Regions from separate parts of the Vibrio gangliei genome, predicted to be linked through region 1. Evidence: predicted binding sites of a transcription regulator. Region 1 holds the regulator's gene; each other region holds the start of a gene.
The links. Region 1 encodes MetJ, which represses methionine synthesis genes. Its sites were predicted from a motif close to TTAGACNTNTANANGTCTAA; they were not measured.
Positions count from the first base shown of each region.

Region 2: the regulator MetJ is predicted to act here: its motif matches at 2,161-2,180, upstream of metA (homoserine O-acetyltransferase MetA).
Region 3: the regulator MetJ is predicted to act here: its motif matches at 2,097-2,116, upstream of metE (5-methyltetrahydropteroyltriglutamate--homocysteine S-methyltransferase).
Region 4: the regulator MetJ is predicted to act here: its motif matches at 3,381-3,400, upstream of Vgang_RS12200 (MetQ/NlpA family ABC transporter substrate-binding protein).

Region 1 covers NZ_AP021869.1:2,408,438-2,414,566, reverse strand. Annotated here, with positions in the region: gene priA (primosomal protein N') at 1-1,212, opposite strand, end outside; gene rpmE (50S ribosomal protein L31) at 1,472-1,690, shown strand; gene Vgang_RS11165 (malic enzyme-like NAD(P)-binding protein) at 1,847-3,106, shown strand; gene metJ (met regulon transcriptional regulator MetJ) at 3,244-3,561, opposite strand; gene Vgang_RS11155 (O-succinylhomoserine (thiol)-lyase) at 3,843-5,009, shown strand; gene Vgang_RS11150 (bifunctional aspartate kinase/homoserine dehydrogenase II) at 5,010-6,129, shown strand, end outside.
Region 2 covers NZ_AP021869.1:515,131-521,259, forward strand. Annotated here, with positions in the region: gene Vgang_RS02355 (cytochrome c1) at 1-647, shown strand, start outside; gene sspA (stringent starvation protein SspA) at 817-1,452, shown strand; gene sspB (ClpXP protease specificity-enhancing factor) at 1,455-1,973, shown strand; gene metA (homoserine O-acetyltransferase MetA) at 2,194-3,135, shown strand; gene Vgang_RS02375 (TRIC cation channel family protein) at 3,219-3,839, opposite strand; gene btuF (vitamin B12 ABC transporter substrate-binding protein BtuF) at 3,951-4,793, opposite strand; gene mtnN (5'-methylthioadenosine/S-adenosylhomocysteine nucleosidase) at 4,848-5,543, opposite strand; gene Vgang_RS02390 (DUF1499 domain-containing protein) at 5,634-6,020, opposite strand.
Region 3 covers NZ_AP021869.1:1,127,700-1,133,828, forward strand. Annotated here, with positions in the region: gene Vgang_RS05125 (hypothetical protein) at 62-736, shown strand; gene Vgang_RS05130 (DUF4250 domain-containing protein) at 833-1,027, shown strand; gene metR (HTH-type transcriptional regulator MetR) at 1,118-2,029, opposite strand; gene metE (5-methyltetrahydropteroyltriglutamate--homocysteine S-methyltransferase) at 2,255-4,600, shown strand; gene Vgang_RS05145 (hypothetical protein) at 4,656-5,447, opposite strand; gene Vgang_RS05150 (META domain-containing protein) at 5,613-6,062, opposite strand.
Region 4 covers NZ_AP021870.1:39,041-45,169, reverse strand. Annotated here, with positions in the region: gene Vgang_RS12220 (cytochrome b562) at 212-595, opposite strand; gene Vgang_RS12215 (GNAT family N-acetyltransferase) at 798-1,229, opposite strand; gene Vgang_RS12210 (DUF2937 family protein) at 1,226-1,765, opposite strand; gene Vgang_RS12205 (GNAT family N-acetyltransferase) at 1,788-2,282, opposite strand; gene Vgang_RS12200 (MetQ/NlpA family ABC transporter substrate-binding protein) at 2,530-3,318, opposite strand; gene Vgang_RS12195 (hypothetical protein) at 3,600-3,869, shown strand; gene Vgang_RS12190 (TRAP transporter substrate-binding protein) at 4,290-5,312, shown strand; gene Vgang_RS12185 (TRAP transporter small permease) at 5,496-6,071, shown strand; gene Vgang_RS12180 (TRAP transporter large permease) at 6,085-6,129, shown strand, end outside.

The DNA of each region.
Region 1 (6,129 bases):
CGATAGCCCGCCTTCCAAATACAGTCCTTTGATATCGAGAACATGGTGTTTGGCTGGAATGGCATTGCCGGCCCGTTTGGTGAGCGTTAGATAATGATATTTGCCGGTTTGTGCATTGTGCAGCGTTTCTAAAGCCGGTGTGGCGGAGCCTAATACCACGGGAATGTTTTCTTTATGGCCACGCATCACTGCGACATCACGGGCATGATAGCGAAGCGTGTCTTGCTGTTTATAAGAGGCGTCGTGCTCTTCATCCACAATAATAATGCCAAGCTCAGCAAAAGGTGTGAGTAATGCCGAGCGGGTGCCAATAATAATACCGGCTTGTTTGTCTCGAGCTGCCAACCAAGCATTTAAGCGTTCGGTATCATTGAGACCGGAATGCATAACTTCGACCGGCACATGGAAGCGGCGTTTAAAACGATTAATGGTTTGTGGTGTGAGGCCAATTTCAGGCACAAGCACGAGAGCCTGTTTGCCTTGTTCCAGTACGGGTTTGATTAGGTTTAAATAGACTTCGGTCTTACCTGAACCCGTGACGCCATCAATTAAAAAGCAGCCAAATCCTGGGAAGTTGTTAATGGTGGCAACCGCGATAGATTGTTCCGCATTCAACTGGGGTTTATGTTGTGAATTTTCTATTGCATCAGGCCATACTGGTTTTGCCGGCTGACTATGTTTGGCTTCAATCCATCCTTTATCTTGCAGCGTTTTGAGAGTAGTGCTATTTACTTCTTCATCAATCATAGCTTGATGGCTTAATGGGCCATTTTCTAGCATGCGCACCACCTTGGCTTGCTGGTGGGCACGACCAAATCCAGCTATCAATTGGTTTTTACCCGCTTCGGTGATATGCCATTCTTTTAAACTGGTGAAATCGGCGGGCTTACCTTTTTTAAGTAGAGACGGTAGCGCCATAGCCAATGTATCACCAAGTGGGTATTGATAAAATTGGCTACACCATTGCAGTAATTGATATAGAGGTTTAGGCCAAACTGGACGTGCATCAAGACAGGCTTTGATGGGTTTAAGTTGCTCAAGCGGAAAATCAGAGTGATCGACAATATTGACCACAATGCCAATCAGTGTTTGACGGCCAAAAGGCACGGAGACTCGTCCGCCAATCACGGGAAACAAATAGTTGGGGATGAGGTAATCGAAGCACTTATCTAAAGGAACGGGCAGGGCAACTTGAGCAATATTTGGCTGCATAAGTAAGAAAAGCGTCCTTTAAAATGAATACAACAAAGAAAAGTCATGATAAAACAACCGTTATCGGAAATATAGAAGAAAAACTCAGCAAATGTATTGATCGATGCAGGGTTATTCACTATTATACTGCGCCTCTAACGGTGTATGTTTTTTACACCATTTTTTAGTAACTACGTATGGTGTCTGGCCGATCTTGTTGCCTTTGAGTAGCAAGAGGAAGATTCAGATAGCGATACGGACCAATATAAAGGTTTGTCCTATGAAAACTGGTATCCACCCAGAATACAAAGCTGTAAACGCTACTTGTTCTTGCGGTAACTCTTTCGAGTTCAACACTACGCTAGACAAAGACACAATCCACCTAGATGTATGTGACAAATGTCACCCGTTCTACACTGGTAAGCAACGTATCGTAGATACAGGCGGCCGTGTTGATCGCTTCAACAAGCGTTTTGGTACTCTAAGCAGCAAAAAATAATCTGCCACTATTTTTTAGTGTTAGACCGAATTGGAAAGGGATGCTTAGGCGTCCCTTTTTTCTTATCTAAAATTTAACACCTGCGCTACCAAGTTAATCTTCTATCCTTTAATATTACGATTTCTTGTTCCCCTCGTATTTTAGGATTACATCATTATGTCAGATGATCAGCAGCAAAATGATTTTCGCCAAAGAGCACTTGATTACCACGCTCAACCAACAGCGGGTAAAATTGCCATCTCACTTACCAAACCTGCCGATACCGCAGAAGATCTTGCTTTAGCGTATAGCCCAGGTGTGGCTGAGCCGGTTCGTGAAATCGCGCTGAATCCTGATAACGCTTATAAATATACCGCTAAAGGTAATACGGTTGCGGTGATTTCAAACGGTACCGCGATTCTTGGTCTTGGCAATTTAGGGCCATTGGCGTCTAAGCCTGTTATGGAAGGTAAAGCATTATTGTTCAAACGCTTTGCTAACCTTGATTCGATTGATATCCAAGTAAAACACCGCACCATTGATGAGTTTATCGATACCGTTGCCAATATTGCCGATACTTTTGGTGGCATTAACCTAGAAGATATTAAAGCGCCGGATTGTTTTGAAATTGAGCGTCAATTGGTTGAGCGTTGTGATGTACCCGTATTCCATGATGACCAACACGGTACCGCGATTGTAACGGCAGCAGGTATGTTGAATGCGATTGAGTTGCAAGGTAAGAAACTGGAAGACTGTAAAATCGTGTGTTTAGGTGCGGGCGCAGCGGCGGTGGCTTGTATGGAGCTATTGATCAAATGTGGCGCATTGCGTGAAAAAATCTACATGCTAGATCGTAAAGGCGTGATCCACACTCGTCGTGATGACCTAAATGAATATAAGCAATTATTTGCTAACAACACCGATATGCGCACCTTAGAAGATGTGATCAAAGGGGCTGACTTATTCCTCGGTGTATCGGGTCCAAACTTATTGCCACCAGAAGCATTAGCGTTAATGGCAGATAAACCTGTGGTGTTTGCTTGTTCAAACCCAGACCCGGAAATTAAACCTGAAATTGCTGCCAAAGTACGTAACGATTTGATCATGGGTACTGGCCGCAGTGATTATCCAAACCAAGTGAACAACGTGATTTGTTTCCCATTCATTTTCCGTGGTGCATTAGACGTACGTGCGAGCGAAATCAATGATGAAATGAAGCTGGCTGCCGTCGAAGCGATCCGTCAATTAGCCAAACAAGACGTGCCTGCAGACGTGTTAAAAGCGGCGGGTGTCGATAAGCTAGAGTTTGGCCCTGACTACATCATTCCAAAACCAATGGATCCACGTTTGTTATCTGAAGTGGCTGGCGCTGTCGCTCGCGCTGCGGTTGAATCGGGTGTGGCGCGTATTGAGTTGCCGGAAGAGTATCAGCGATAACGGAACTCGAATTTCGTTTCTCGTGATTCGAAAAAGCAAAAGCCAGAACGTTGATTCGTTCTGGCTTTTTTATAGTGAGGCATTACAGCGAGAAAAGATATTCGAGAAACGAGCCACGAGTATCCCGAGGCACGCTGTTAATCATCAAAATTCTCAAATTCAATGCCCATTTCTGTCATCAAACGTTTTACTTCGGCAGGAAGATCATCAGGGCGGTCTTTACGCAAATCTTCATCGGTTGGTAATGGTTGACCTGTATAAGCATGTAAGAAGGCTTCACATAGCAGTTCGCTATTGGTGGCGTGACGTAAGTTATTCACCTGACGGCGAGTGCGTTCATCGGTCAATATTTTAAGCACTTTTAATGGAATCGATACTGTGATTTTTTTCACTTGTTCGCTTTTTTTTCCATGTTCTGCATACGGGCTTATGTAGTCACCGTTCCAATCTGCCATCACGCACCTTCGTTCTGATTATTTATAAATAAGTCACGGCGCTAATTTTAGGTGCATTTACCGCCAAAAGTAAAGACATTTAGATGGCTAGAGGTCTTGACGTCTTTTGTGGTGAGAGATAAAGTACAGCAATGTTCGCTCATATATGAATAAGCGCGATTAGCTCCATTATTGATTGCAATAATTTTGATAAATTACGCCCGTCTAAATAGCGCTTTGAAAGTATTTGAGTATAGTGTCTGTATACAAAGATTGTGCACGCAAAGGAAAGGAATACGCCAATGAGTTCAAGAAAGCCCGCCACTGTCGCCGTTCGTACTGGAATTGAGTCTGATAGCCAATTTAATGCCGTCGTTCCGCCGATTTACCTTTCGACTAATTACGGCTTTCCTGCTTTTGGTGAAGTGCCAAAATACGATTATACCCGTTCGGGCAACCCCAACCGTGGCTTATTAGAGCAAGCGCTTTCAGAACTAGAGCAAGGTGCCGGAGCGGTGATTACCAACTGTGGTACTTCGGCACTGAATTTATGGGTGTCGGCGTTTATTGGCCCAGAGGATCTGATTGTTGCCCCGCATGATTGTTATGGCGGTACCTACCGTTTATTTAATACTCGTGCGCAAAAAGGCGATTTTAAAGTTCAGTTTGTCGATCAATCGAATCAAGCGGAATTTGATGCCGCGATCGCGAAAAAACCGAAACTGATTTTATTAGAAACACCGTCAAACCCTTTGGTGAGAGTGGTGGATATTGCTGCAGCTTGTGCAAAAGCTAAGCAAGTGGGCGCATTAGTCGCGGTGGATAACACTTTCTTGACACCTGTGTATCAAAAACCATTAACGTTGGGCGCTGATTTTGTGGTGCATTCCACCACTAAATACATCAATGGGCATTCTGATGTGATCGGTGGCGTGATCATCGCCAAACAAGCCGAACATGCCGAAACACTGGCCTGGTGGGGCAATTGTATTGGTGCAACTGGGACGCCGTTTGATAGCTATATGACCTTGCGTGGTCTACGTACGCTTGCGGCCCGTATGCGAGTGCATGAAGAAAGTTCACAAGATTTATTAGCATACTTACAAGACCAGCCATTGGTGGGAACGATTTATCACCCAAGCCTGCCGCAGCATCCTGGGCATGATATTGCTAAGGCTCAGCAGAGTGGGTTTGGTTCTATGCTCAGTTTTGAAATTAATGGCAGCATGGAACAGCTCAAGACCTTTGTGGGTCAGTTACAATTATTCTCTTTAGCGGAATCGCTAGGGGGAGTGGAAAGTTTAGTGTGTCATCCTGCGTCGATGACCCACCGAGCTATGTCAGATGAAGCGCAAGCAGAAGCGGGAATTTCTCCACTGTTGCTACGTGTGTCTGTGGGATTAGAAGACAGTCAGGATTTAATTGCTGATTTAGAGCAAGCTTTCAAAAAAGCACAAGAGGTAGCGTAAATGACATCTGCTCGTCAGTTACACAAGTTTGGTGGTAGTAGTTTGGCCAATCCAGAGTGCTACAAACGAGTCGCCAACATATTAAAAGAATATTCAGCGCCAGCGGATTTGATCGTGGTTTCCGCGGCAGGCAGTACCACCAACCGTTTGATCGATTGGATTAATGCATTAGAAAAAGATGGCCGAATTGCTCATGAAATTTTGCAGCAATTGCGTCAATTCCAAATTGGGTTAGTTGAAGAACTATTACCGGAAGAAAAAGCCGCGCCTTTACTGGAATTACTGAATAAAGAGTTCACGGCGCTAGGGGATATTACTGGTCCCATCAATGACGTGAAACGAGCCAGCATTCTTGGCCATGGTGAAGTGTGGTCATCTCGTGTTTTAGCTACATTGTTATGTCATCTTGATATGGAAGCAGCGCAAGTCGACTCTCGTGATTTCTTACGTGCAGAGCGTGGCGCGCAGCCAGAAGTCGATCGCGGTCGTTCGCTGCCTTTATTGAAAGATATTCTTGCTCAACATGGTAAACGCCGGGTCGTAATTACCGGTTTCATGGCTCGCAATGAAGCGGGTGAAACGGTACTTTTAGGCCGCAATGGCTCCGATTATTCTGCCACTGTGATTGGCGCCTTATCAGAAGCCATACGAGTCACTATTTGGAGTGATGTGGCGGGCGTGTATAGTGCGGACCCACGTAAAGTGAGTGATGCCTGTTTACTGCCGTTATTGCGTTTGGATGAAGCGAGCGAATTGGCTCGTTTAGCCGCGCCAGTTCTGCATAGTCGTACCTTACAACCTGTGGCACAAAGTGCGATGGATTTAAGCCTACGTTGTAGCTATCAGCCTGAATCAGGTTCGACTCGCATTGAGCGCGTGTTGGCATCGGGCCGTGGTGCCAAGATCATCACTTCATTAGACGAAGTGTTACTGATTCAAGTGAACTTTGGCGCCGGACATGATTTCTCTCGTTTAGAAGCCGAATTAATGCGTTCATTAACTCGTGCGCAATTACAGCCTTTGGCGACCCTATCTCAACCCGATCAAGGCAGTGTATCTCTGGCTTATACGGCGGAAATTGCCGCAGGGGCATTAACCTATTTACAAGACACCGCGGTTG
Region 2 (6,129 bases), 700 kb from region 1:
ACTTAACCGATCAAGCCTCGTTGCAGCGTGGGGCACAAGTATTTATGAATTACTGTGCTGGTTGTCATTCAACGCAATATCAACGTTACCAGCGTGTTGCTAACGATATTGGTATTCCAGAAGATCTGATGATGGAAAATCTGGTGTTTGATCCTAACGCCAAAATTGGTGATTTGATGACAAACGCCATTCCAGCCGATGATGCGGGTAAGTGGTTCGGAACGCCTCCACCTGATCTCACATTAGTGGCTCGTGTACGCGGTGTGGATTGGTTGTATACCTACTTGCGTTCGTTTTATTCTGATCCATCTCGTCCATTTGGAGTAAACAATATAACTTTCCCAAATGTGGGCATGCCGCACGTATTGGAAGGTTTGCAAGGGATCCCTGAACCCGTGTTTGAAACCCAAGTCATTGATGGTGAAGAGCATAAAATCGTGGTCGGCACTAAAGTGTCAAAAATGGGCGAGTTAACCACAGAAGAGTACGACAATACGGTACGTGATCTAGTGAACTTCCTTGAGTACTCTGGCGATCCCGTTAAGTTAGAGCGTCATGCCTTAGGTTGGTGGGTCATAGGCTTCTTAGTGATCTTTACTATTATTGTGGTATTGCTTAAGAAAGAATACTGGCGTGATGTGCATTGATTAGGGCGGTTTTCAACTTTTATGGCTTTTAGAGCTAAGCTTATAAAGTCGTAAGAATAAAAATTACCCTGAATGTGAACAATTGTGCTAAAATTCCTTGCTAATTTTTATGTAATGGGGGCTTGTCGCCTCCATTCTTTTTATTTTAAGTGTGCTGGAGGGCTTCTCAATGGCTGTAGCTGCCAATAAACGTTCTGTGATGACTCTATTTTCAAGTGCTTCAGATATGTATAGCCATCAGGTTCGTATTGTTCTAGCCGAAAAAGGTGTAAGTGTTGAGGTCGAATTAGTTGACGAAAACAACCTACCATCGGACTTAATTGAACTGAACCCTTACAAGTCGGTTCCAACATTAGTTGATCGTGAACTGGCACTTTATAACTCTAACATCATCATGGAATACCTTGATGAGCGTTTCCCGCATCCACCTTTGATGCCGGTTTATCCTGTTGCTCGTGGTAATAGCCGTTTAATGATGTACCGTATTGAGCGTAATTGGTACTCACAAGCTGAAAAAATCATGAAAGGTTCTGCAGAAGAAGCGGAAGCGGCACGCAATAAGTTGCGTAACGACTTACTGACTCTTGCGCCTGTTTTTGCTGAATATGAGCACTTCATGAGCGAAGAATTCAGCCTGATTGATTGCTACTTAGCACCATTGCTATGGCGTTTACCTGCATTAGGTATTGAGCTTTCTGGCCCAGGTTCTAAAGAGCTCAAAGTTTACATGAGCCGTGTATTCGAGCGTGATTCATTCTTGGCTTCTTTAACTGAAGCTGAACGAGAAATGCGTTTGGTTCGCTAAACATGGATATGAACAAAATGACACCAAGACGACCTTATTTGGTTCGTGCGTTTTACGAATGGTTAGTGGATAACGATTTGACACCACATCTTGTGGTTGAAGCGACCCTACCGGGTGTACGAGTACCGCTTGAGTTTGTGCAAGATGGACAAATTATCTTAAATGTTGCACCTCGTGCTGTCGGTAACTTGGAAATCAGCAATGATGCCATTATGTTCAATGCTCGTTTTAGTGGTCGTCCACACTCAGTGATTGTGCCTATGTATGCCGTTCAGGCTATTTATGCTCGTGAAAATGGTGCCGGAACTATGTTTGAACCAGAAGAAGCCTATGAAGCTGATTTTGAGCAAGGTATAGAAGAAGAATCCAGCACATCTTTATCGAGTGTAGATACCTCGTCTAACATTGAAGCGGTATCGGCTGAGTCGTCTGATTTGGAAGGAGAAGGGCAGTCTGAATCAACAGATTCTGAATCGCCTAATAAACCGAAAGGCCGTCCGACACTTACCGTGGTCAAGTAAGCTTACTTTCCGAATTATTGAATAAGCAGTGCATTCGTGCGCTGCTTTTTTTTGCTCTAAACTTATTGATATAGCTAAGTAGACTAATCCCTGTCGAAAGTCACACGTTTCTGCTTGGTTATAAGTTACTTTATATATGCAATCTGCTACTCGACATTCATTATGGTATTGATATACTCATGGGTGTTTAGACGTCTAGATTGCTTATGGAGAGAGTGCAATGCCAATCAAGATCCCCGATCAGTTACCGGCATCCGATATTTTACGACAGGAACGTATTTTCATTATGTCGGAGTCTCGAGCGACGACTCAAATGATTCGTCCTTTGAAAGTGCTGATTTTGAATCTCATGCCGAAAAAAATTGAGACGGAAACTCAGTTCTTACGCTTGTTGTCTAATAGTCCATTACAAGTGGATATCGAATTGCTTCGAATCGACGATAGACCAAGTAAAAATACCCCGACAGAGCATCTCAATAACTTTTATCGTCAATTTGATATGGTAAAAGACCGAAACTTCGATGGCCTTATTATTACTGGGGCGCCACTGGGTTTAGTGCAGTTTGAAGATGTGGTGTATTGGGAACACTTACAAACCGTAATGACTTGGGCAAAAGATCATGTGACATCGACCCTGTATGTTTGCTGGGCAGCGCAAGCGGGGCTCAAGCTTCTTTATGATTTACCAAAACAAACGCGTGATGAAAAGCTATCAGGGGTTTATCACCATAAAGTGGTACACGAGTTTCACCCTGTCGTGCGTGGCTTTGATGATAACTTTTTAGCCCCGCATTCACGATATGCAGACTTTACGGCTGAGTTCCTTTCCGAACATACCGATATGGATATTTTAGCGGTATCCGACGATGCGGGTGTGTATTTGGCGGCAACGAAAGATAAGCGTCATGTGTTTGTGACAGGACATCCTGAGTATGATGCCAACACGCTACATAATGAATATGTACGTGATTTGGGTGAAGGATTAGATCCGGCTATACCAGTGAATTATTATCCGAACGATAATCCAGATAATGCCCCTATTGCGAGTTGGCGTAGTCATGGGCACCTATTGTTTGCAAACTGGCTAAATTATTGCGTTTACCAACAGACGCCTTACGATTTGGAGCATTTTTCTGTCGATAATTTCACGAAAGATGATTAAAGCGTTTTATTTAAAGGAGCCGTCGCGGGCTCCTTTTTTAATAGGCAAAGGGCCGACAATAAAGAACAGTTAATAGAGAACAGTTAGTGCTTCATTGAAAGGGTTGGTAACGATAAGTGCCAACGAATGGCTGCTAAACGTATGCTTAACGTGGTTGCAACGCCCAATAAAAAGCTGGGTTGTGTCGCTAAACCAAAATATAAAGCTAAGGTATGAACAATCCCTCCGGCAATACAAGCAGTAGCATAGATTTCACTTCTTAATACCATGGGAATTTCTCGAGCGAGGATATCGCGAATAATACCGCCACCGCAGCCCGTTAACACGCCCATGATGACGGCTATCATCATTGAATCTTGCAGTAATAAGGTTTTCTCGACCCCAATCCCGACAAAGACGGCTAATCCAATCGCATCACAAACAGGCAAAATATACCAAGGGAGTTGTTTAGGTTGACGTACGAGTAATAACGTAAATAGACAGGTAATAAAAATGACCCATAAGTAGTTATTATCAATGATCCAAAAAACCGGAGTGGAACCTAGCATCATATCTCGGATTGATCCTCCACCAATGGCTGTCACACTGGCGAGTACGACCATGCCAAAAGGATCCATTTTGAGACGGCCGGCCAGTAATACGCCAGATATTGCAAAAATGGCTGTGCCGAATAGATCAAAAAAATACAGTAATGACATATGCATGGGTTAGATAAAAAGCCAAAGTAAAAGAGAGTGGTAAAATCAATCTAGTCAAAATTGGCGTCGATTTTACTGGTAAACCCCATTTATTCCAAATGGTTATTTTGTCGGTTTTTACTTCAAACGAGCCTTGTCTAAAAACCGACACACTTGCTTAATGGCTTTGAGGCTACGCATCGTGGGTCGTGAAATCCAATCAGGGTTAAGTGACCAAATAAAGTGGTGCTCCACAGCAGGAATTTGTGGCCACTGTTGCCATCTGCTCATATTCGCTTGTTGTTGCGAAGTAAAAATCACTTGTGGTTTTAATACAATGACTTGTTCAGGACTGATTTGTGGATAAGGCACGTTTTGATTGGTAACAATGTTGTCACCACCGCAAACAGAAAATACGTCACTCGGCCAATGCGGTGAACTGAAAGACATCATGGGGCTATCACTGAGTTGATAGAAATAACGAACTTTAGATCTAGTGTGATAGTGTTGGCGTAGTGAGTCGAGTTGCTGCTGAAATTGTTTAGCATTGTTTAAGCCAATAGAAGGATCTTCAGCATACTGGCTTAACTGCTTTATGTTGGTAGCGATATCATCAAGACTATCAATGCTTGAGTAATACACCGGAATGCCAAATTGCTGTAGTTTTTCTAATTCCCTGGCATAAGCATTAGAGCGCCAAGCAATCACTAGGTCTGGTTGAAGGGCGAGTATACGTTCTAGTTTGATACCTTGATAGGTCGCGACTTGCTCAATATCTTTAGCGGCTGGTGGGTAATCACTAGCTTGGCTGACCCCAACAATATGCTCTCCAAGACCTGCAGAGAAGGCTAATTCGGTCGCATGAGGTGAAAGCGTAATGATGCGCTGAGCGACATGAGGCTCGGTTTCCGTAGCAAAAGTTGAAGTACTAATGATGAGGAATAAATAGGATAGCAATCCAATTTTTCGGCTATTGAACAATATCAAAATCCTTGATTGAGCCATGCAAAAATACATGGCTCATTTCATTATCGATTACTTCATGCGTGTGAGCATGTTGATCACCATCTCTGAAGAATGCTTAGCCGCTAGTGGTAAAAATTCTTCAAAACTCATTGGTGATTCTTTATCCGCTACATCTGAAATCGCGCGCACGACCACGAATGGCATGCGGAATTGATGACAAGTTTGAGCAATGGCTGAGGCTTCCATTTCCACTGCAATCACATTAGGGAAGTGCTGACGGATAAAAGCTTGTTTTTCAGGAGTACAAACAAAGGCATCACCGGTACAAATCAAACCACGTACAGCATGAGTATCTTTCATATCTGCCAGTGTCTTTTCAACAATATCAATTAAAGTTGGAGCTGCGGCAAACGCTGCGGGTTGACCTGCCATTTGACCCATTTCATAGCCAAATGCGGTTACATCAGCATCGTGATGGCGAACTTCGGTGGAAATCACGACATCGCCTAAATTCAGAGAGGGATCAAAGCCGCCCGCAGAACCGGTATTAATAATGACATCAGGTTGGAAACATTCAATCAGTAGTGTCGTTCCAATACTGGCCGATACTTTACCAATGCCAGATTGAAGTAAGATCACTTTTACATCATGAATAGTACCTGTGTAAAACGTACAACCTCCTTTGGTGGTGCTTTCACAGCCAACTAAAGCAGATTTTAGAATGGCAACTTCTTGTTCCATTGCGCCAATAATGCCAACTTTCATAATCAGTATCTCTATTACGGTTCTAATATGGGCGCGATTGTAGCACAGGAGTCATGACGATCTAAAAATTCACAATTGAAAAATGATTTCTCAATTCGTCTTTTTGGGATTGGGCTTAACCAAGTTCGCTTCAATCAGCTTTTGGCGCAAGGTTTCGGTACGCGATTTATTGACACCAAAATCGGAATAGCCAACACGTGACTTAGAACGAACTTGTAGATGATTACCATCGATTACAATGTGTACATCATCAACAAACCGAAAGATGAGGCTCGTGGATTCAAGGTGTAATCTGTGTTCAGATTTCTCAACCGTCTTGGTTCGTTTAAGGGTTAAAGCGACACGCTCTATCTCATCAATGCTGGTATCTGCCGACACTAATTCAAAAGGTGGAATTTGATAATCGGTCCTTAATTCTTGTGTGGAAACACAGTTAGGTTTGGAACTGCATAACAGATCGGGATTATTGTTTTTCATGGCATAACTCTGGCTACAGCCTGTCAGTACTATAAACATAGTTAGCATACTCAGTTTTCGCATCTAAACTCATCCATTGAATAATGATAATTTGATCGCTGTGTCATTA
Region 3 (6,129 bases), 1.3 Mb from region 1:
TTGGCGTGAGCATTTGCTAGAATATGCGCCTCTTTTCTTTGTCAATTTATGTGTCATGCTCATGTATTCCTACTTACTTAATGTTATTCCGCCGATGCTACTTGGTGCGCAATTTGTTTTATTAATGGTGTTGTTAAAAGGCGAGATTTGTCCGGGGCAGCGAGGCCGTATTCATAAACAATTGCCAGTGATTGCGTTGTTATGGTTAGCTATCAGCCCTTTATATTGGAAACTAGCGCTTATTGGAGTGTTGATCTTAGCGTTCTTTTCACAAGTTAAAGTGAGTAAAACCCGTGATTCAGGCCCAACCTGGTTGCTTAAAATAGCACTAGGTATAGCTGCCGCATTCAATATTTTCTTTATCCTTGGTAGTGAGCGACCGCAGGCATTATTCATTTTATTTAGCATTTTGTTCTTAGGGGCAGGACTCAGCCATATTTTGCTGACCTTTGCTCGTACTCGCTTACAAGCATTTCATCGTTTACTGCCTGTTGCTGGCATTATAGGCGCGATGCTGATCAGCCTTGCGGTGTTGTGGCAGACTCAACATTACAGCTTAAATTATTTGCATCAAATCGTGTGGTGGTTGGTGGCGTGTTTTGCTTTGATTTTATTGGGCATGGTTGGTTCTACTTGGCATATTTTCACTCAGCAAACCATCACTAAATGGAAGCCGGCCATGGGCTTTAGCTTTACCATTGTTGCCATGGTAGGCTTTGCGTCTCTTTTATTTTAGTCGCTAGTTGGGTAAGAACTTTTTACCCTTCATCACAGAAATTCACGGAAACTCGTTCTACTCTTATTAAAGGATTTCTTGGAAAGGAGTAGATGGATGGATTTAAGTAATATCAAACGTTGGGATAGCGTCATCTTACTCGGTATCGTCAACGAAAAGCTCAGACTGGAATGCGACAGCTTTGATGAACTCGTCACCATGTATGAAATGGATGTCGAAGATCTGGTCGGTAAACTGGATGTGCTTGGTTATCAATATGATCCGTTGACCAATCAGTTCAAGGCAAGGTGAGTTAACGGGGCTCGGAAGCTCGTTACTCGTGACTCGAAAAGATCCAGTCTCTAGCAACGAGAAGTGAAACGCTCTAGCAACGAGCCACGGTTATACTATCTTTATCCCTTCTAAATGACTTTGGCACTGCTGCTTGGCGGTGCTAAAGAACGCTTGTAAATAACGCTTATCTTTTTCTGCGTGCCTTGTTGCTGCAAATAGTCGTCGCCATAAGCCTTTTCCTAACGGTTTACTGGTAATTAATCCTTGGCGTGAAAACTCACTGATGGCCCAGTTGGGCAGGGCTGCAACGCCTAATCCGGCTGACACCATTTGTACCAGCATCAAGGTATTATCTGCTTGTTTCCACTTGGCTGGTTCAATGCCGGCGGGTTGTAAGAAGTGTTTCACCACATCTAAACGTTGCTTTTGCACCGGGTAAGACAACATGGTCTGTGTGGCCAAATCTTGTGGCTCTATACATTCTTTTTCAGCTAATGGGTGATTGGTCGCGGTGATTAAACGCATTTCAAAATCAAAGAGGGGTTCATAATGAACTTCAGAGCGAGGCTGAATATCCGACGTAATCACTAAATCTAGCTCACCGCCAACCAGTGCGGGAAGTGGTTCAAAGCCAAAGCCTGATGAGAAGTCGAGGGTCACGCTCGGCCAAGCGATTTGGTATTCCTTGAGCGCAGGCATTAACCATTGAAAGCATGAGTGACATTCGATTGCCATGTGCAAACGTCCATTCACATCTTCTTTTAAGCTCGCAATGTCATTTTCGGCTCTAGCAATTTTAGGCAATATATCATCGGCTAAACGAAGTAAGATTTCACCTTCTTGTGTGAACTTAATTGGGCGAGTTTTTCGTAAAAACAGCTTGCCACCAATGCGAGACTCAAGCTCTTTTAACTGGTGTGATAATGCCGATTGAGTGAGATGCAATGATGTGGCGGTCGCCGTCAGTGACCCCGTATCACGTAATACGCTCATTGTCCTTAAATGCTTTATCTCTATCATTATTCACCCTCATGATGAAAAATTTTCCTTTAGATTTCTTCATAAACTACGCCTGAAAATCCATTTTGTAAACGTCTAGACGTCTATTTTTAATGGTTAACTTTATTTGATTGAAATAATTTCATAATCAATGTGAATGAATAGACATTGCTAGTGTTGAATCAAGGCGTGATTATTTAGCCATCCAGAAGGATATAACTGAATTTTAATTAAGGTAGGGATGGTATGACACAACAGGCTAAAACAACGACTCATATTCTTGGTTATCCTCGCATTGGTGAGAAACGTGAATTGAAGTTTGCGCAAGAAAAATATTGGAAAGGGGAAATATCACAAAATAAACTGAAGCAAGTCGGTTCACAATTACGCCACAGGCATTGGAATGATCAAGCCGTAAGTGGGCTTAGCTATGTTACGGCGGGTGACTTTGCTTGGTATGACCATGTGCTTACCACCAGTTTGTTAGTGGGTCATGTTCCAGCCCGTCATTCTAATGGTGGTTTTCCAGATTTAGATACCTTGTTTAAAGTCGCTCGCGGTCAGTCAGTAAATGATCCGACATTAGATTGTGGTTGTAGAAACCCAGCTGAAAATAGCGACGCTGCTGCATCGGACATGACCAAATGGTTTAACACTAACTATCACTATATCGTGCCAGAGTTTAGCCAAGATGATCGTTTTCAAGTGAGCTGGCCGCAGTTATTTGATGAAGTAAGCCAAGCGCTACAAGCGGGACACAATGTAAAACCTGTCTTACTTGGGCCTCTAAGTTACTTATATCTAGGCAAAGAAGTAAACCCTGAAGAAGTTGATAATGGATTTGATCGTTTATCATTACTCGCACGTTTACTGCCTGCTTACCAGGCGATTTTAGGTAAGTTAGCGGCTTTAGGGGTAGAGTGGGTTCAAATTGATGAGCCGATTTTAAGCCTAGAGTTAGAAGATAAATGGGCAAATGCGTTTAAATTGGCCTATCAAATTCTAGCCGGTGATGTGAAATTACTGCTGACCACTTATTTTGACTCGGTCGAAGATAATCTTGCCAAAATCGTTGAATTACCAGTCGATGGTTTACATATTGATTTATCCGCAGCGGCGGAACAATTACAGGTTGTAAACCAAGCTGTACCACAAGATTGGGTGTTGTCACTTGGAGTGATTAATGGCCGTAATGTTTGGCGTGCCGATCTACAATCATGGCTTGAAAAGTTGCAGCCAATTAAAGTACAGCGTGGTGATAAGTTATGGATCGCCAGTTCTTGTTCATTGCTGCATAGCCCAATGGATCTTGAGCTTGAAACAGAATTAAGCCAAGAGGTAAAAAGCTGGTTTGCGTTTGCCAAACAAAAACTCAACGAAGTCAGTTTGCTGGGCGCAGCGTTAGACGGCAATGGACATGCGATCGAAGCTTGCCAAAGTTATAGCCAACCAATTAAAGCGCGTTTGAGTGCTACGCATGTGAATAAACCGAGTGTACAAGCTCGTTTGCAATCTTTCACCACTGATTTAGCCGAGCGCATCGCGCCTTTTATTGAGCGGGCTCACCATCAAGCCGAAGTGTTAGGGTTACCACTGCTGCCCACAACAACAATTGGCTCCTTCCCTCAGACAGCCGATATTCGTCAGCAACGCAGTGCTTATCGCAGTGGCCAACTGAGTGAGGCCGATTATGTGCAAGCATTAAGAGAACACATTCAAGATGCGATTCAACGCCAAGAAGCGCTCGATCTTGATGTGTTAGTCCATGGGGAAGCTGAACGAAATGACATGGTGGAGTATTTCGCGGAAAACTTAGCAGGCTTTCAAGTCACCCGCTTTGGCTGGGTGCAAAGTTATGGCTCTCGTTGTGTTAAACCAGCGATTGTCGTGGCAGATATTGAGCGTGAAAAGCCAATTACAGTCGATTGGTCTGTGTATGCACAATCATTAACATCAAAACAAATGAAAGGCATGTTAACTGGGCCAATCACGATTTTATGTTGGACATTCCCTCGTGAAGATATTTCACGTCAACAAATCGCTCAGCAATTGGCGTTTGCCTTACGTGATGAAGTCGATGACCTACAAAAAGCGGGCATTAATATTATTCAAATTGATGAACCTGCTATTCGTGAAGGTTTGCCATTGAAGAAACGAGATCATCAAGCTTATTTAGACTGGGCGGTGCAAGCGTTTAAAGTATCGGCAGCCATTGCCAAGCCTGAAACTCAAATTCATACTCATATGTGTTACAGCGAGTTCAATGAGATCATTGATTCAGTAGCCGCACTGGATGCGGATGTGATCACGATTGAAACCTCACGTTCAAATATGGAATTACTCAAAGCATTTGAAGAGTTTGACTACCCGAATGAAATAGGGCCTGGCGTGTATGATATTCATTCTCCGAATATTCCAACACAAGAATGGATAACGGGTTTACTCGAAACGGCTGCGAAGAAAATTCCAACCGAGCGATTGTGGGTGAACCCAGATTGTGGCTTAAAAACGCGTAGTTGGGCAGAAACAGAAGCCTCATTACATAACATGGTGGAAGCGGCGAAAGCATTGAGAAAGCAATATCAGGAGTAAATCGCTGAACGAAAGCCAGATTCTACTCTGGCTTTTTTGTTATCTGTAATGTCGGTTATTTGGTAATACAGATAACATTAAAGTAGGCGTTTGGGCTTTGTTTGCGGGCGGCAATGTGGTTTTGAATTCGGGTCACGGTTTCAGAGCGGTTTAGCCAAAACTGAGATTTAACCGCATACTTCATCATAAAATTCATATTAGACAAGATGATGTTGTATTCCTGCTCATTGGCAATTCGACTTTTCGCCGCCTGACAGACTGCCTTGGCTTGACGGTAAGTAAAGCTTCCAAGGTTTCTATCGTTATAACGAGTGATTTTCCCTTGGTATTGATCATCATAGGTTGGTAACAGGGCAGTATAAGCACCTAGAGAGTAGACGGGTGTCATGGTCGGATATATTAACTCGCTCTCTTCTTGAGTTTGTTGCTCTTCTTCAGCGGGTAGTGCGATTGAGGTCGGTTCCTTTTCCGGGGTGTAAGACTTTATCAATGCATCGCTATAATTCATCTTTTTTACTAAGGTGAGCACGTATTTAGCGTCATCGAGTGTCAGCGGCCCGACCATCATCCGATAGCCATGATTGTAGGGTTGATTGGCAACGGGGAAGGTGATTTTGTTTTGCATATCGCCTTTAAGATCGACATAAAGACGAAAACTATTGGCGTAAAGGTATTGCACAAAGTAAGCGGTTGAGGAATTAATGTTGGCATTATCTGCGCCTAAAGGAAAAAGTGCGCAGTTCTCACCAATATAGTATTCATCCTTCACATTAGACGGAATGATTTGGCAAGCCTGAGTAGAAAATGAGATAAAAAACAGTAAGATAATTAAGGCAGATTTCAGCACAGTCAAACTCCATTTGAATTAGCGCTATGCTACAACACTTCTTATTTAAAGGCGAAATATACCCAAAAGGACAACGGATAATGTGTTGGGTATAAACCCCAACCAAATCAAAAAATTTTGCGATTGGGGCTTATCCAGTTCTTGTTCTAACTCAACATTCCGTGATTAATTAACCCAATCACGTAATGTGTAAGTTAGCGTATGTTGATCGTTAGAAAGTATGAGTGTGTCTTTTTGTAAGTCAATTTTACTCCAAGCGGACAATGTACTTGCTACCGCTCTTTCAGTGTTCATTGCGTCGCCAATACACATTTTCATCGTCATGGCCATTTTATCAATACGGAATTGGCCCGTTTCAGGGTTAATTTCCGCTTTACCGTGGAAGCCATTACAACCCGCGTTGCCGTGAGACATCATGTTTTCACCGATTTCAAGATCAGGTTGAGAACCGTTAGCTCCTTTAGCCACATCGTCACCGTCAATTTGAGATAAAACCCAATGATGATGCTGTAAATCAGCTGGTTTAACGAAGTCGGCTTTGTCCGTTGAAGAACAAGCTGCAAGTAAAAGAGGGACGCTTAATGCTGTGATCAGCTTTTTCATAAATAACTCCATGGGTGTATTTGTTCTAATATTAACAAAAGATTAGATTGAAGTGATTGATAAAAGTTTAAATGTTTAC
Region 4 (6,129 bases), on a different replicon from region 1:
GTTATCTACTCAGAATTTTACGGTAATGCTCATTATGTAACAGAATATTTTACAGATATCACCAATAGGTAAAATCTATTGAACCTTGTTTATCATTCTCAGTGTCTCTTTTCCGATCACAACAAATAACTTATTAATAGCCAGGTGAAACAAAAAACGAGCCCCATCGTGCTCGTTTTGATAAAAATAATCAGATACCTAAACAGGCTAATCAACCAAACAACTTACTCCAAATGCTTGGATTGCGTTTGTCGTGGTACTCCTTGCGTAAATCATCCACCTGGCGTAACTCTTGCTTGGCTTCATCAAAATTACCGGCCTCTAAACTGCTTTCGACGCTATCAAGCGTAACGGTGAGTTTGTTAAAGCCTTCTAAGTACACGCCTTGCTTTTCTGGTGGATAAGAACCTTGCTTGGCGTTATTCACTAACTCTTTAAGTTTGACCACAGGCTCTTTCATTTCGTCAATTGTTTGAGCTTCAGCGGCCTGTTTAAATTCCAACTTCATCTCTTTCATGGTGGCTTTAAGATCAGAGCCTGCCGCATACACATTGGCAGTAACCAATAAGGCAATCAGGGGAATGATTTTTTTCATAGCAAAACGTACCTGTCTGTTAAGTGATAATCGCAGTGTAACCAAGGCGATTAAGAAGCCAAAATAGAACTTGTATTGAGTTGTTACAAGAAACTAGTGCTGCTTTACCGCTATTCGCCTCAAAATATGAGGCAAATAACCACTCCATTCAACTCACAAAATGAAGCGAATAGCCTTACTTATCACCTCACTAACTAACACCTTAATCCAGCTCTTTGTGAAATAAGATCTTACCATCACTTTGTGACTCATCTTGTTCATCGCCGATTATTTGATAACCACTCGATATCAACAAGCGCAGCATATTGGGATAACGGTTCATGGATTTCACTTGAATGCTGGTATAGCCGGATTGCTTAGCCCACGCTTCTTGATATAGACGCAATGCAGTGGCGATACCTTGTTGGCGATATTGTGGCAGCACGCCGCCCAGCCAACTGTAAAATTCGCGCTCATTGAGCTGATAACCCAATTTATAGCCGGCTAATGCTCCATCCACTTTGGCGATAAGAATCAAGTGAGGAAGATCAGATAAACGCTGAGTCAGTTTTTGCTGCGTGTTTCTACCATCAAACTCAGGCATTTGAGTATCGATGGCTAAGACATCATTAATGCTGCCAATTTCAATTTTCATGCATGCCTTCTTTTACTCTTGCGGATGAACGCCCGACGCCATAGAGCAATGGCGACAAATAAGGTGAATTCGAGCAAGGCTAAAAGCAGTAAGCCACAGCAGAGCCCAACCACGATGGCACTGACATTAAGCACCACTTGATAATCATAATTAGCCCAAACTTGAGCGCGAATTTCGTCAATTGGAGAGGTCAAGACATGGACATAAGGACTATAAAATGTTTGGTGAAAAGATTGCTGAGCATTCACTAACTGTTGATTGCGCGCAACCAAAACCTCAATGCTTTGTCCACCTGATACCATAACGGGGTCATTTTTTTGGGCATAGTGCGCAATCAGTTTATCTAAATCGCCATGAAAGTATTTATCAGCATCATCTTGAAATTGAGCGACGTTGCGAGACGATTCCGCCACACGTGCATCCAAATTATGCCCATATTGCTCGACAAAGCTAGGTACTTGGACACCAATTAACAACCCGATTAACAAAATGCTCAGTTTTAAATAGTCGCCCAACTTGGTTATTAACATCATCATGTCTGTTATCCACCTAATTCAATCAAACACCATTTAGTGCAAGCAGCATAATATGCTGCGGCCCAACTGGCCCACCGTGATACAAATTTTGGGTATCTTCAAAACCACTTTTTAAATAGCACTGATAGGCAGCCGTATTACGACAATTAACAGTGAGGTATGCACTTACTTTGTATGTATCTCCTGAAGATAGATAGTTTTCAGATAAATAGCTTGGCAAAGTAAGCAAAGCCTTTTTCGCGATACCTTGACCTTGAAAACTCTGATCGATTAATAAGGACCGAATACCAATAGATTGAGGTGGGCAAAAATCATAATGCTGCCCAAAGTCGGTATCGAGAATAAAAAAGCCTACCACTTGCTCATCGAACATAATCAAATGCGGATGCTCATGCGCTTGTAAACGGGTAATCACTTGAGCAACATTATCAATGATAAACTCGCTTTGCTCAGGCTTTACTGATAACTGCGCGACTTGCTCTGAGTAATGCTGCTGATACTGTTCAATGCTAACCATAACGTCCTAGTTTATGTTGATATCCCACATCCAAGTTAACTAAGCAAAACTGATTCGTCTATCGCTGGCTTGCCAATTTAAGAGTTTATTAGTCAGATTAAGAGCTTCTAGGCAGATTGAAATCAGCCCATAGTTAATAAAAGTGGACAATAAAAAACACTAAAAAACAAAACGGGCACCTTAAAATAAGGTACCCGTGGTTATATGAACCGTTAGATAAATGACTTGATGAGCTCAAGCAAAACGCTTAAAACGCTGGCTCAATCGTGCCATTAAACGTTTTATCGATAAAATCTGTCACCGCTGGTGAATGGTAGATAGCCGCAATCTTTTTATAGGTTTCGTTATCTTTATCTTGAGCTCGCGCGGCGATCACCATCACTGCTAATTTCGCATCTTTAGGCTCAAGAAAGATACCTTGTTTTTTCGGATCTAGGCCAGATGACATCACGTAATTCATCGTGATCACAGAAGCCGCTGCATCACTTAATGTACGTGGTAATTGCGCAGCGTCCATTTCAATAAATTGCAGATTTTTTGGGTTATCGATGACATCAAAAACGGTCACTTTATCACCTAAACCCGGCTTTAACTTAATCACACCCGCCTCTTCAAGAAGAAGTAGTCCACGTCCACCATTGGTTGGATCGTTTGGGATAGTGATAGTTGACCCATCAGGAATATCAGCAACAGATTGATATTTATCCGAATAAATACCCATGCGCATTAAGATTGAACGGCCAATAGAAACCAACTGCTTGTCATGATTAGCGTTGTAGTTGTCTAAGAAAGGTTGATGCTGATAACTATTAAGATCAATGGTGCCATCAGCCAACGCCGCATTCGGTGTGATGTAATCCGAAAAAGTCACCACTTCAATATGCAAACCTTGCTTGGCCGCCTCATCTGCGACCGCTTCTACCACTTGTGCGTGTGGCCCTGCTGTTGCCCCAATTTTAATCACTGCATCTTCTTTATCATTACAAGCGGTTAAGCCTAGTAACAGAGGCAAAGCGAAAAGTAACTTAATGATCATATTGCTTGTTTTCTTAATAAATTTCTTCTTAATACACGGTTTCATAATATCCCTCTTATAAATTAGCCGTATAGACATCTATAAAAGACAATACAGGGAAATTGACAATAAAGATAATCACTTAAAATTCGGTGTCTATAACTGTTGGTTATAAAAGAGTGAGTTATAAAAGAATCGGCTGTAAAAACATCAAACATATACCTCTAAGGAAGAATACAGCCCGCAGGTATCATGATATAAATTAACCGTATTAAATAAATGGATTTAGGGATAACAAGCTCATGAAACCCACCCGAACTCAAGCGATGCAACAAATTATCGATGAAGCAAAAGCGACTTTTCCACTTTATGAACAAGACACCTTTGTATGCGGAACAGAAGGGAACTGTATTGGTTGCCCAAAGAAATTAATGGAATTAGTCGATTCCGAATTATCGTACTGGGAAAGTGCGTTGAAACGAGGAGTCACACCTCAATTTGATGAAATCCGCCGCTTCGGGAAGCTATGTAAAAATGTAAAACGTGGCTTAATTCGTAATAAAATCCTATAAACATTCTCTTCTATTTACCGCCATCCATTCCATCCTCTCGACTTGTAATTTATCTGTAGTGTTCTAATGTTTATATAGTAAAAAAGCATATATGAAGTTGACGAGAGAGCGAATTTTCTTCATTTTTACACTAATGCAAACAAAATCCAGCCATAAAAATACATTGAACTCTAAATAAATGGCATGAAAAATGTAAAAATTCATGCCAAATTGGATTCTTATTTTTGTGACAAAGATCAATATATAGGCGTATAGCGAACACAATGAAGTGATCCAGATCACACACAAATAATACCCGCACTTTATTCATGTGTTTTAACGAAATGGGATGTGAAAACATGAATAGGTCAATCTAATTAATAGGTTTATGCAATTAATAGCAAAACATTAATTATGAAATCACCAAGGAAAGGAGAAACAATGTTTACTCGAACTAGCCTAAAAAAACTCGCCACACTGTCATGTGTCGCTGCCAGTATTGGGTTTTCAAGCTTCGCTAGCGCCGATACTTGGCGATATGCCCATGAAGAATATGAAAATGATGTGCAAGATGTATATGCACAGCAATTCAAAAAGTACATCGAAGATAATTCAGATCATACCCTTCAAGTATACCGTTTCGGTGAGCTAGGTGAATCTGATGACATTATGGAGCAAACCCAGAACGGTATCTTACAATTCGTGAACCAATCACCGGGTTTTACTGGCTCACTGATTCCAGAGGCACAAATTTTCTTTATTCCTTATCTGATGCCAACTGATATCCAAGATGTGATTAAGTTTTTCGACACCAGTAAAGCCATTAATGAGGATTTTCCTAAGCTCTACGCACAACAAGGTTTAGAGCTTCTGAAAATGTACCCTGAAGGTGAAATGGTACTGACGACTGATGAACCAGTGACCTCGCCAGAAGAATTAAAAGGTAAGAAAATTCGTGTCATGACCAACCCACTGTTGTCTTCAACCTATGAAGCTTTTGGGGCAACACCAACACCATTACCGTGGGGGGAAGTCTATGGCGCCCTACAAACCAATATGATCCAAGGTCAAGAAAACCCGATTTTCTGGATTGAATCTGGTCATTTATATGAAGTATCACCGAACCTTATCTTCACTCACCATGGTTGGTTTACTACCGCTTCAATGGCCAACAAGAAATTCTACGATGGTTTGCCAGATGAAGATAAAGAGCTGATCCATAAAGCGGCTGATTATGCTTACGATGCCACCATTAAGCACATTACTGGCTTGGCCGAAAAATCGCTGGAAAAAATCCAAGCAAGCAGCGACAAAGTGACGGTCACTCGCTTAACGGATGAGCAAATAGCGAAATTTAAAGCGAAAGCGCCTCAAGTGGAGAAAACCTTCATTGAAATGACTGGCGACAGTGGTAAAGCCTTACTCGACCAATTTAAGGCTGACTTAAAAGCTTCACAAAAATAATCAATGTAGGACTGAGGCACGCTTATCCAACTGATTGAATGTGTAGCAACGCTTGCCCCAGCAGTTTAAGTATTAAGCACTTAAATATTAGGAACTTAAATACTAGCTTGTTGGGGCTACTGAGCCATTTGCCAGCGATTCAACCAATGGGATACACGGTGCCCTTTATTGAGGGAAGCTCCCATGCCCAACTCCGATAGATTAGACTATCATTCAGAACTCCCCGGTGTACTAGGCACCATCGATAACTTTTTCAGTAAAGTAGAAGCCATTATGCTCGCAACAGGCGTGTTATTAATGGCTTTAAATACCTGTATCAATGTGGTAGCTCGTTTTGTCTTTGGTGAAGGCTTGTTCTTTGCTGGCGAAATCAACCGTATTCTTATCATTCTTATCACCTTTGCCGGTATTGGATTTGCCGCACGTCTTGGCCGTCATATTCGCATGTCTGCCTTTTTCGATATGCTGCCGGCTAAAGGGAGAAAGTGGGTAATGATTGTTGTCTCCATCATCACCGCTCTTATCATGCTCGCGTTAGCTTATTTTTCTTTCCAATACATCACTTCAGTGTATGAACGTGGCCGAATTTTACCCGCGTTAGGCTTCGAAATTTGGTGGATTTATATCTGGGTACCGCTCGGATTTGCTATTACCGCACTGCAATACTTTCTGACGGCCTATAAAAACCTCATCAGTGATGACGTTTACCTCTCCAGTGGTGTTGTCGATGGCTACACCGATCACGAACACGATATCTAAAAGGCATTGATTTATGGCTATGACTTTAATGCTGATCATGCTGGTGCTACTGCTGATC